3 regions of the Staphylococcus carnosus genome follow, and region 3 is predicted to be linked to each of the others. Evidence: predicted binding sites of a transcription regulator. Region 3 holds the regulator's gene; each other region holds the start of a gene.
The links. Region 3 encodes Rex, which represses fermentation and respiration genes when NADH is low (regulators of the CRP and FNR family bind a similar motif). Its sites were predicted from a motif close to TTGTGAAATATTTCACAA; they were not measured.

Region 1: a site for Rex is predicted at 2,519-2,536, ahead of DYE31_RS06015 (citrate synthase). Genes of this name have one in related genera too.
Region 2: a site for Rex is predicted at 2,289-2,306, ahead of DYE31_RS03275 (formate/nitrite transporter family protein). Genes of this name have one in related genera too.

What each region holds. Positions count from the first base shown of each region.
Region 1 covers NZ_UHCT01000001.1:1,252,604-1,256,491, reverse strand. Annotated here, with positions in the region: gene icd (NADP-dependent isocitrate dehydrogenase) at 2-1,267, opposite strand; gene DYE31_RS06015 (citrate synthase) at 1,331-2,449, opposite strand; gene DYE31_RS06010 (amino acid permease) at 2,811-3,888, shown strand, end outside.
Region 2 covers NZ_UHCT01000001.1:746,505-750,392, forward strand. Annotated here, with positions in the region: gene DYE31_RS03255 (HAD family hydrolase) at 1-561, shown strand, start outside; gene DYE31_RS03260 (hypothetical protein) at 574-756, shown strand; gene DYE31_RS03265 (hypothetical protein) at 811-993, opposite strand; gene DYE31_RS03270 (hypothetical protein) at 990-1,343, opposite strand; gene DYE31_RS03275 (formate/nitrite transporter family protein) at 1,410-2,231, opposite strand; gene DYE31_RS03280 (amino acid permease) at 2,948-3,888, shown strand, end outside.
Region 3 covers NZ_UHCT01000001.1:994,826-998,713, reverse strand. Annotated here, with positions in the region: gene DYE31_RS04620 (YeeE/YedE family protein) at 1-819, shown strand, start outside; gene DYE31_RS04615 (sulfurtransferase TusA family protein) at 846-1,070, shown strand; gene DYE31_RS04610 (redox-sensing transcriptional repressor Rex) at 1,120-1,764, opposite strand; gene DYE31_RS04605 (ABC-F family ATP-binding cassette domain-containing protein) at 2,361-3,888, shown strand, end outside.

The DNA of each region.
Region 1 (3,888 bases), 260 kb from region 3:
ATTACAGATTTTTAATCAATTCATCAGCGAATTCTGATGTTTTAACTTCAGTAGCGCCATCCATCATACGTGCAAAGTCGTAAGTTACAACTTTAGAAGCGATTGTTTTTTCAATTGAAGCTGTAATTAAATCTGCAGCTTCTTGCCAACCTAAGTGTTCTAACATTAATACTGCACTTAATAATTCAGATGAAGGGTTTACTTTATCTAAATCTGCATATTTAGGTGCTGTACCGTGAGTTGCTTCAAAGATAGCATGGCCAGTGTCATAGTTAATGTTTGCACCTGGTGCAATACCGATGCCGCCAACTTGTGCAGCTAATGCATCAGAGATATAGTCACCATTTAAGTTCATAGTTGCTACTACATCGTATTCAGCTGGACGAGTTAAAATTTGTTGCAAGAAGATGTCAGCGATAGAATCTTTAATGATAATTTTACCGTCTGCAACTGCTTGATCTTGAATTTTGTTTGCTTCGTCTTTACCTTTTTCATCAACTAAACGATCATATTGTTGCCAAGTGAATACTTTATCTCCAAATTCATTTTCAGCTAAATCATAACCCCATTGTTTGAAAGCACCTTCAGTAAATTTCATGATATTACCTTTGTGTACTAGAGTTACAGATTTACGATCGTTATCGATTGCATATTGGATAGCTGAACGAACTAAACGTTCTGTACCTTCTTTAGATACTGGTTTAACACCAATACCAGAAGTTTCAGGGAAACGGATATTTGTTGCACCCATTTCATCTTGTAAGAATTTGATTAATTTCTCAGCTTCCGGAGTACCTTCTTTAAATTCGATACCTGCATAAATATCTTCAGTATTTTCACGGAAAATAACCATATCAGTATCTTCTGGACGTTTAACTGGTGATGGTACACCTTTGAACCAACGTACAGGACGTAAGCAAGCAAACAAATCTAATGTTTGACGTAAAGCTACGTTTAATGAACGGATACCGCCACCGATTGGTGTAGTAAGAGGTCCTTTGATAGCAATTAAATATTCTTCAATTGCATCAAGTGTTTCTTGTGGTAACCATTCTCCAGTAGTATCGTACGCTTTTTGACCTGCTAGAATTTCTTTCCATTCAATTTGCTTTTCACCATTATAAGCTTTTTCTACAGCAGCATCTAAAACACGACGTGATGCTCTCCAGATATCTGGTCCAATTCCGTCTCCGATAATGAATGGGATAATTGGGTTGTTTGGTACTAATAAACCGTCTTCTTGTTTAACAATTTTTTCTGGTGCCATTAATAATTCCTCCGTTACTTAAAATTATAAGTTTTTGCATTTCATATACTAAAACACTATGACCTATCTTTCTTCAATTGGAACATATACACGATTAGTTTCACCGATATACTTCGCACGAGGTCTCATAATACGGTTATCTCTATATTGTTCAAAGATATGTGCTAACCAACCTGAAGTACGGCTGATTGCAAAGATTGGTGTAAATAAGTCGTGTGGAATATTCATGCTATGATAAACAGTCGCACTATAGAAGTCAACGTTAGCAATAATGCCTGTACGTTCTTTCATAATATCTTCAATTTTCACTGAGATATCATATAAGTGTTTTTGACCTGTTTCATCTGTAATTTTCTTACTCATTGTTTTTAAATATTTCGCACGTGGATCGCCGTTTTTATAAACACGGTGACCAAAGCCCATGATTTTTTCTTTATTTTCGAATTTTTTGTCTAAATATGGTTCTACATCATCAACTGATTTGATTTCAGATAACATATTCATAACACGTTCGTTTGCACCACCATGCAATGGTCCTTTTAATGAACCTACTGCAGCAACAATTCCTGAGTACATATCTGATAATGAAGATACAGCACAACGAGCTGTGAATGCTGATGCGTTCAACTCATGGTCCGCATGTAATACTAAAGCTTTGTTAAATGCTTCTTCTTCAATGTCAGTAGGTACTTCCCCACGTAACATATATAAGAAGTTAGCTGCATAGCTTAAACCTTCTTTAGGTTTAACTGGTTCTTTACCTTCACGAACACGTTGGAATGAAGCTACTAATGAAGCCATTTTAGCTTGAATTCTAATTGCACGTTCTAATTTTTCTTCATCAGTTTCACTTTCGGCATTTTCATCAAAATGCGCAATGTAAGAAACAGATGTTCTTAAAGCTGTCATTGGATGTACATGATTAGTAGCATAGTCTTCAAAGTGTTCATATACTTTGTCATCTAATGTACCATATTCATACAACTTACTTTTCAACTCATCTAGTTCTTCTTGTGTTGGAAGTCTGTAATTCCATAGTAAGAAGATAATTTCTTCAAATGAAGCATTTTCTGCTAAATCATCGATGTCGTAACCCGCATATGTCAGTTGGCTATCGATAATTGAGCTCACTTTCGTTTCAGCTGCAATTACCCCTTCTAAACCTTTTTGCAATTCTGCCATATTAATTTCCCCTTTTCTATAACAAATTGAAATGGCTTTCATTTGTTATTATATCCAATTATCGCGATTTTGTGAACAATTAAGCAACTCTTATAAACATGTAAATATACATACAAAGCTAGTATCTAAAAGGTTTTTACCCCCAAAACGCCCTCCACTCGTACACTTATTACATTTTAATTGTTTTTAGTTCATTAAAATCCACTTTTTATGATGTGTCATTTTAAATATTTATCATTCATTATAACTATAATTCATTGTGAATTGCATGAAAATTTGCATTATTTGCAAAAAACATTTGTCATTACTTATAAATATGTGCATAATATTGATGAGGTGCAAAAAGGGAGTTGTTATGAATATGGCAAATAATAATTTACAAAGAGAACTGAGCAATCGTCACATTCAACTGATTGCAATTGGCGGCGCAATCGGAACGGGGCTATTTTTAGGGGCAGGACAAACGATTGCTATGACAGGTCCTTCCATATTATTAACATACATTATCATTGGATTAATGTTGTTTATGTTTATGAGAGGATTAGGAGAAATTTTAATTTCCAACACGAACTTCAAATCATTTGCAGATGTTACAAATGAATATATCGGGCCTTTTGCAGGATTTGTAACAGGATGGACGTATTGGTTCTGTTGGATAATTACTGGTATGGCAGAAGTTACTGCTGTTGCAAAGTATGTAAGCTTCTGGTGGCCACAAATTCCTAACTGGGTAAGTGCATTATTCTGTGTATTATTACTTATGGCATTTAACTTATTTAGTGCCAAAATTTTCGGGGAATTAGAATTTTGGTTTGCAATTATCAAAGTTACAACAATTATTGTATTGATTGTTGTGGGACTAGTTATGATTTTATTTGCATATAAAACTCAATTCGGTCATGCTTCATTTACTAACTTATATGAACATGGTATTTTCCCTAAAGGTGCAACAGGATTCTTCATGTCCTTCCAAATGGCATTATTCTCATTTGTAGGGATTGAAATCATTGGGGTAACAGCTGGAGAAACTAAAGATCCAACTAAAACAATACCAAAAGCTATCAATAGTGTTCCGATGCGTATTCTATTGTTCTACGTTGGTTCATTAGCAGTTATCATGTCTATTATTCCATGGAATAAAATGGACCCTTCAGAAAGTCCATTCGTTCGCTTATTTGCTTTAGTAGGTATTCCATTCGCAGCTGGTATCATCAACTTTGTTGTTTTAACAGCAGCTGCACCATCTTGTAACAGTGGTATTTTCTCAAACAGTCGTATGTTATTTGGTTTAGCGAGACAAGAACAAGCACCACCTCTTTTCAGATCTACAAATAAAAATGGTGTACCTCATATCGCAATTTTTGTTTCTTGTGCGCTATTATTAATTGCAGCATTATTGAACTATATCTTCCCTGATGCAACATTAGTATTTACGTATG
Region 2 (3,888 bases), 250 kb from region 3:
AATAAGCATTTAGAAATGCATGGAAAAACGCCTATTTCTATTGACTATTATCGTGCATCTATCGGTGGTGCTGCTTCTGAGTTGCATACATATTTGGAAAATGAAATTGGTGAAAAAGAGACAGAAGCATTGTATGATGATCATCATACCCAAAGTGCCCATTTGCCTATGATAGAAAATATACGCAAGTTGATGAATCTGTTAGAAAAGAAAAGCGTTCCAATGGCAATAGCTACAAGCAGCAGTCGTTCTAATATACAACCTACTTTAGAAGCCTTGGATTTACCTGAACGAATGTCAGTGATTGTAGGAAGAGAAGATGTAGATGAGGTAAAACCAGCACCGGACTTATATTTAAAAGCTGTGCAAGAATTAAATTTAAATCCTGTTAGCTGCTTAGCTATTGAAGATTCTGTGAATGGCGCAACCGCAGCTGAAACAGCCGGGCTTGGTGTTATAGTTAATACGAATGCTATGACAGAGTTAATGAATTTTGATGCATTGCAATTAGTGGGTAAGAATATGACTGCTGATCAAATAGATACTGAATTTTTTAATTAAGCAGGTGAGACCATGATTATTTTATTTTTTCTTGCAGGTCCTATCATTATTGCGATTGGTAATTTAGTCTTAGGACCAATATTTAATAAGAAAATACCGATGAATGTCCGTTTTCGTGCATTTATGATAGGCTCAACGATTTATCTCATTACTGCATATCTATGTTATATCTTAGTTTTAAAAGGAAAATTATAAAGAAAAAGGCTTGCTTTTGTTGATATTATCAGCATAAGCAAGCCTTTTGTGTTGTTATTTTGTTGCAAAATATAATCCTACTACGACTAATAAAAGTAATATTGCATCTATACCTATCATTAAAGCACGGCGTGATGTTGCTTCGCCATTTTCTTTTAAGCGCTTATACATTATATAATTCGGTATGAGATTTGCAATTAATAGAACGATTATGAGTATAATGAGTATTATTTTCATTCAGAATCTCCATTTCTAATTGTTGATAACAAGTCCCAGAGAAAGGCAATGATAATACCAATAATCACTCCGGCGCCTACTCCGATTTTCATATGTCCAGTTAACTGTCCGATAACGATACCAAGAATAACTGTAATAGGAAGGACAATACCAAATTTTATTTTTCTAGCAGGAGAAGTCAACGCACTAAACATAGCAATATAACAAATCCCGAAGACAAGTGCTGCGCCAATGGATAGCAATAATGTGTGCATCATTGGTGCATGACTTCCCATACGATTCAAGAAAAAGAATAATGCTCCAAAAATAAATGTATATAAAATAGCGCGAGAGACAAGTTGTTTAGACACTACTGACGTCTCCTTTCATATTGAATAGTCAAATTATAACATATCAATAGAAAGGAACTGTATTAATCATTCTTTTTCAAATTGATGATGGTCATTTAAGAAAGCATAAAACAGACCAATGATAAGACCGCCACCGATATAGTTACCAATAAAAGCAGCGATAATATTGATCACTGCCGGCCAGAAATGCAGAACATCAACATTATAAACAATACCGCCGATAAATAGACATGCATTGTAAACAACGTGTTCATATCCCATAAATGCGAATACTGCTACCCCGAACATCATGACGAACATTTTCGCTAAAATATCATCAATCTGCATTGCAATAACTAAAGAAATATTAATGAAGAAGTTGGCGAAAATGCCTTTAGCCAGTAGTTCTAAAAAGCTTGCTGTCATCGTTTTATGATGGATAACTTCAGAAAGTTGTTTCATCATGTCAGGTGTCATACTATCGCTCATACGTAATATTAAGAAGAAGGCTAATGCACCTAATATATTACCTAAGAAACATAGCATAAAGATTTTGAATACCCGCCAAGGTTTAATGACGCGATAATACATTCCAACAGTAAAATACATAAAGTTGCTGGTTAAAAGCTCAGAGTTTGTAAATAAAATCAATACTAACGCAAAACTGAAGGCAATCGCACCGACAATATTGACGATTCCAGCAGTGGTATGATCAATTAAACTTGCTTTGATTGCGAGTACGAAGACTGAAATAATACTAATAATAAAACCAGCCATCATCGCACGAAGTAAATAGCGACGCATAAATGTAGCTTGCAGTACATCTTTCGTACGAATTGTAGCAACGACATCATTAACCCACTGTCGTCCATAAAATACTTTATCCCAACGAATATTCTTTTCATTCATCTTGCTTTCTCCTAACATTGTAAAATACAAGATTTAGTATAAGGCGTGAATATAGTTTTGTGAATACTTTCACAAATAAGTTTTTAAATTTTTTTCAGAATATGTCTTTTTCGTGAATAGAGAACATTAAATCTCTAGATATTTTGCTAAAGCATACGAAATAACGTATCAGAAGTGTGTTTAAATTCCGAGCAATTTAGTAAATATAATTAAAAAGAAAAGAATAATAAAAGAGTGATAACAAACTATTATACTGAAAATTCAAAAAGGCAGATTGCCAGTTAAACAAAAGACGTGCTATAATATTCAAATAATATGAAACTCTTATAAAAAGACATGAAAATAATAAAATATCCATATTGGGTGTTGGAATTATCTTTAAGTTGATAAGGACTAATATTTTTATGAGTGCAAATTACATGAATTCCTATGGTGACTATGGCGCAACATGATTGTAAATAAAAAAATGAAAGCGCATACATAAAAGTGTAATTTTTATGTTTTCATCATAGAAATTTATAGTATAATTAAGCTCATTAGGCATAGAAGCTACTTTCGATATGGTAAGAAAATTAGTGAGTAATTTGTCGCAATCTTCAGACAGAAAAAGGGGTACCGGATTAAGTATTGCGAAACAAGTAAGAGAATTAGATGCTTAAATATCGAAGAAACGAGCTGCGCCTGGAAATTTTGTAAAAGAGAAGGGGAATTTTCTAATGGAAGAAACTCAATTGCAACGAGGATTAAGTTCTAGACAGATACAAATGATTGCACTGGGCGGTACAATCGGTGTTGGTTTATTTATGGGTGCGACAAGTACAATTAAATGGACAGGTCCGTCAGTCATTTTTGCTTATCTGATCGTAGGTTTATTTTTATTTTTAGTTATGCGTGCTATGGGAGAAATGGTTTATTTACATCCGACAACAGGGTCATTTGCAAACTTCGCAAGTGATTATATTCATCCAGTTGCGGGTTATTTAACAGCTTGGAGTAATATATTCCAATGGGTTGTTGTAGGTATGAGTGAAGTTATCGCAGTCGGAGAATATATGAGATATTGGTTCCCGACATTACCAGAATGGATTCCTGGAGTTATTGTAATTGTGTTACTAGCAGGGGCGAACTTAGTATCAGTTAAGGCATTTGGTGAATTTGAATTCTGGTTCGCAATGATTAAAATTGTAACGATTATTTTAATGATTATTGCAGGTTTCGGTCTGATCTTCTTCGGATTAGGTAACGGCGGACATGCAATCGGACTTTCAAACTTATGGTCTCATGGCGGATTTATGCCAAACGGCTGGGTTGGATTCTTCTTTGCATTATCTATTGTTGTTGGTTCATACCAAGGGGTAGAACTGATAGGTATTACAGCAGGGGAAACAAAAGATCCTCAAAAGAACATTAAAAAAGCAGTAAATGGTGTTATCTGGCGTATTTTGATTTTCTATATTGGTGCAATTTTTGTAATTGTAACAGTATATCCTTGGGATGAGTTAGGCAATATCGGTAGTCCATTTACACAAACTTTCGCAAAAGTAGGTATTACATTTGCAGCTGGTTTAATCAACTTTGTAGTATTAACTGCTGCAATGTCAGGTTGTAACTCAGGTATCTTCAGTGCAAGTCGTATGATTTATACATTAGCGCAGCA
Region 3 (3,888 bases):
CTCGCAGGCGGTTGTGCCACTGGTACGTACTACAGAGCTGGAGAAGGATTAATAGGAAGTTGGCTTGCTTTAATTTCTTATGCTATCTTCTCAGCTATTACAAAAGCAGGTTTGCTTAAACCTGTGATGGAAAAATTGAATTCAAAAACGAATGTTAATGCAGATATGTCTACGAGCACAGGAATTCCTGCATGGATATTTGTAATCGGACTCGTAGCAGTTACAGGTTATCTTGTTGTAAGAACATTACGCAAACCTAAACCTAAAATTGCAATTCCAAAGTTAAAACAACGTTATACAGGGATTCGTCATTTCTTCTTCGAGAAGAAATTCCATCCTTTTGTTGCAGCAATCGCAGTAGGTTTAATCGCATTACTTGCTTGGCCAATGAGTTATTCAACAGGCCGAGAAGGAGGACTTGGTATTACTACCCCTTCTTCAAATCTAGTACAGTTTATTTTATCTGGTAAAACATCATTTTTAGATTGGGGCGTATTCTTAGTTCTCGGTATCTTTATCGGATCTTATATTGCTGCAAAAGGCTCTAGAGAATTCGCTTGGAGACTACCTGATAAAAAGACACTTCGTAATAGTGTTATCGGCGGTGCTTTTATGGGATTTGGTGCCTCAGTAGCTGGTGGTTGTTCAATCGGAAACGGTTTAGTTGCAACAGCAGCACTTTCATGGCAAGGTTGGATTGCTTTAGCCGCTATGATTTTGGGTACAAGATTTATGAGTTACTTCTTATTTGTAAAACCTATGAAAGCAATGCAAAAATCATCTAAACAAAACGCAGCACGTCCAGCTGCACAATCATAATTTCAAAATAATTAAGGGGCGTTTATATGTTATATGAATTGGGAACAGTAGGTATGGTATGTCCTTTTCCATTAATTGAAGCACAGAAAAAAATGGAAACGTTAAATATCGGTGATGAACTAAAAATCGACTTTGACTGCACGCAAGCAACAGAAGCTATTCCAAACTGGGCTGCAGAAAAAAATTATCCAGTTACTAATTATGAACAAATCGGCGATGCATCTTGGACAATTACAGTTCAAAAAGCATAACTTAAGCAATTAGAAAAAGCGTTCCAAACCTGAATTTGGAACGCTTTTTTTAATTGCTGTTTCGAAGATTGTTCATAAAGAATAAAAGCGATTGCAGCTCAATACCTAGATCAATCTGATGAACAGAGACATCGTCTGGTACATTAATTCGCGTTGGTGTAAAATTCAAAATACCTTTCACGCCGCTATCCACAATTTGATCTGCAGCTTCTTGGGCTGCACTTCCTGGAGTTGTTAAAATAACTACATCCAATTCTGCACTTTTCAAAATTGATTGCAAGTCTTCCATTTTATTTACGATGACTTTACCAACTTTTGTACCGACGATATCATCACGAATATCAAAAGCTTCGGTAATAACCATTTCATCATGGATAGAAAAATTATATGAAAGCAATGCTTTACCTAAATTCCCCACTCCGACCAAACCGATTTTAATCGTATCGCTCTCGCTGATTTTGCTTTTGAAAAATTCTAACAAACTTTCGACATTATAGCCGTAACCTTTCTTACCTAATTCTCCAAAATAAGAAAAGTCTCTTCTAATTGAAGCAGAATCAATATCTAACGCTTCACTGATTGTTTTAGAATTAACTCGGTCAATTCCTTTTTCGTGAAGCTGATTGACAAGTCTGTAATAAAGCGGCAAACGTTTTAAGGTCGCACGAGGAATATTATTTTTTTGATTACTCAATTTGTTTACCCCCACATCTTCAAAACTATTATGTCTGAACAAGTTCTAATCTCTCATGTAAATACTGTAATAGACTTTGTTGATTGTGAAAAATATGAAGTTCAGAAAAAAATACTCTTTGCAGTTCTTAGCCTTTTTCTTTTGAGGATATTACCATGTTCAAATAGTTTTTAATTTATATTGCAACTACATTAATCTTCTTAAATTAAAGGATTAAAGCATTTTTATTAACTAAGTATACCTTATACACCTCTAAAAATAAATAACTGTAAAAGTAACTTTCTATGAACAATTCAAACGTTAATAACGCAGATTATAGTTGATATTCTCCAGCTATTATCAGTGATGTAGTTACTATTATACGTTTAAATATATAATTTGAACACATGATTTTGTAACAAATTTAATACAATTGAATATTTATTGTCTGTTTTGATGTAAAACGATTCTTATTTTCAATGAAGGAAATTCATGATATTTAATAGGCATAACCACTATTTCCACTTATAATGGAAAGTAAGTCATTATATAGAGCGATAAGAAAGGAGGTCTACGAGCCAGTTTTAACTTAACAGTCTGACTCGTAAACATACGACATGATTTTATTACAACTCAACAATGTCTCTAAATCTTTCGATGGCGAAGAAATCTTTAATGATGTTCACTTCGAAGTAAAGAGCCATGAAAAAATAGGTATCGTCGGTCGAAATGGTGCCGGCAAGTCTACTTTAATGAAAATTATAGCTGGAGTCGATGGATATGATGAAGGCAATATTTCTAAAATCAAAAATTTAAAAGTCGGGTATCTGACACAACAAATGACACTAGATACAAACCACACTGTATGGGAAGAAATGTCAAAACCCTTTGCTAAATTAAAACAAATGGAAGCAGATATGCAAGCAGAAACTGCTTGGTTAGCTGAACATGCAGATGAATATGAAACAGAAACATTTAAAACACATATGTCTAAATACGAAACACTTTCCAATCAGTTTGAGCGATTAGAAGGTTATCAATACGAAAGTAAAATTAAAACTGTATTGCATGGTTTGGACTTTTCAGAAGACGATTTCCATCGTCCCGTCAACGATTTCAGCGGCGGACAAAAAACACGCCTCTCACTAGCTCAAATGCTATTAAGTGAGCCAGATTTATTATTACTGGATGAACCGACCAACCACTTAGACATGGAAACGACACAATGGCTAGAAGATTATCTAAACTATTTTAAAGGTGCAATCGTAATTATCAGCCATGACCGCTTCTTCCTCGATAAAACGGTAAATCAGATTTATGATGTCGCTCTAGGTGCTGTTCAACATTACGTCGGCAACTACAGCAAATTCATCACGCAACGCGACCAATATTATGAAAAGCGTATGCAAGAATACGAACGTCAACAAGCTGAGATAAAACGTCTTGAAACCTTCGTAGAAAAAAATATTACACGTGCCTCTACAAGCGGTATGGCCAAAAGTCGCCGAAAAGTATTAGAAAAAATCGAACGTATTGATAAACCGATGTTAGATGCCAGAAGTGCAAATATTCAATTTGATTTCGACCGCAATACTGGTAATGATGTATACCATATTCGCAACTTAGAAATCGGCTATCATGATCAACCCGTTACTTCCCCTATTACACTTGAAGTTTCTAAAGGTGATCATATTGCAGTGATTGGCCCGAATGGTATTGGCAAATCTACTTTTATTAAAACCATTGCAGAACGCATTCCTAAAATAAACGGTGAGATTACCCACGGTGCTAATTTACGTGTCGGTTATTATGACCAAAAACAAGCAGAATTCAAATCGAACAAGACGATCTTAGATTATGTTTGGGACCAATATCCGACTATGCCAGAAAAAGACGTACGTGCTGTATTAGGACGTTTCTTATTTGTTCAAGATGATGTGAAGAAAATCATTAATGATTTATCTGGTGGCGAAAAAGCACGTTTGCAGCTGGCACTCTTAATGTTAGAACGCAATAATGTACTTATTTTAGATGAACCGACTAACCACTTAGATATTGATTCTAAAGAAATGTTAGAGCAAGCATTGCAACACTTTGAAGGTACCTTAATCTTTGTATCACATGACAGATATTTTATTAACCAAC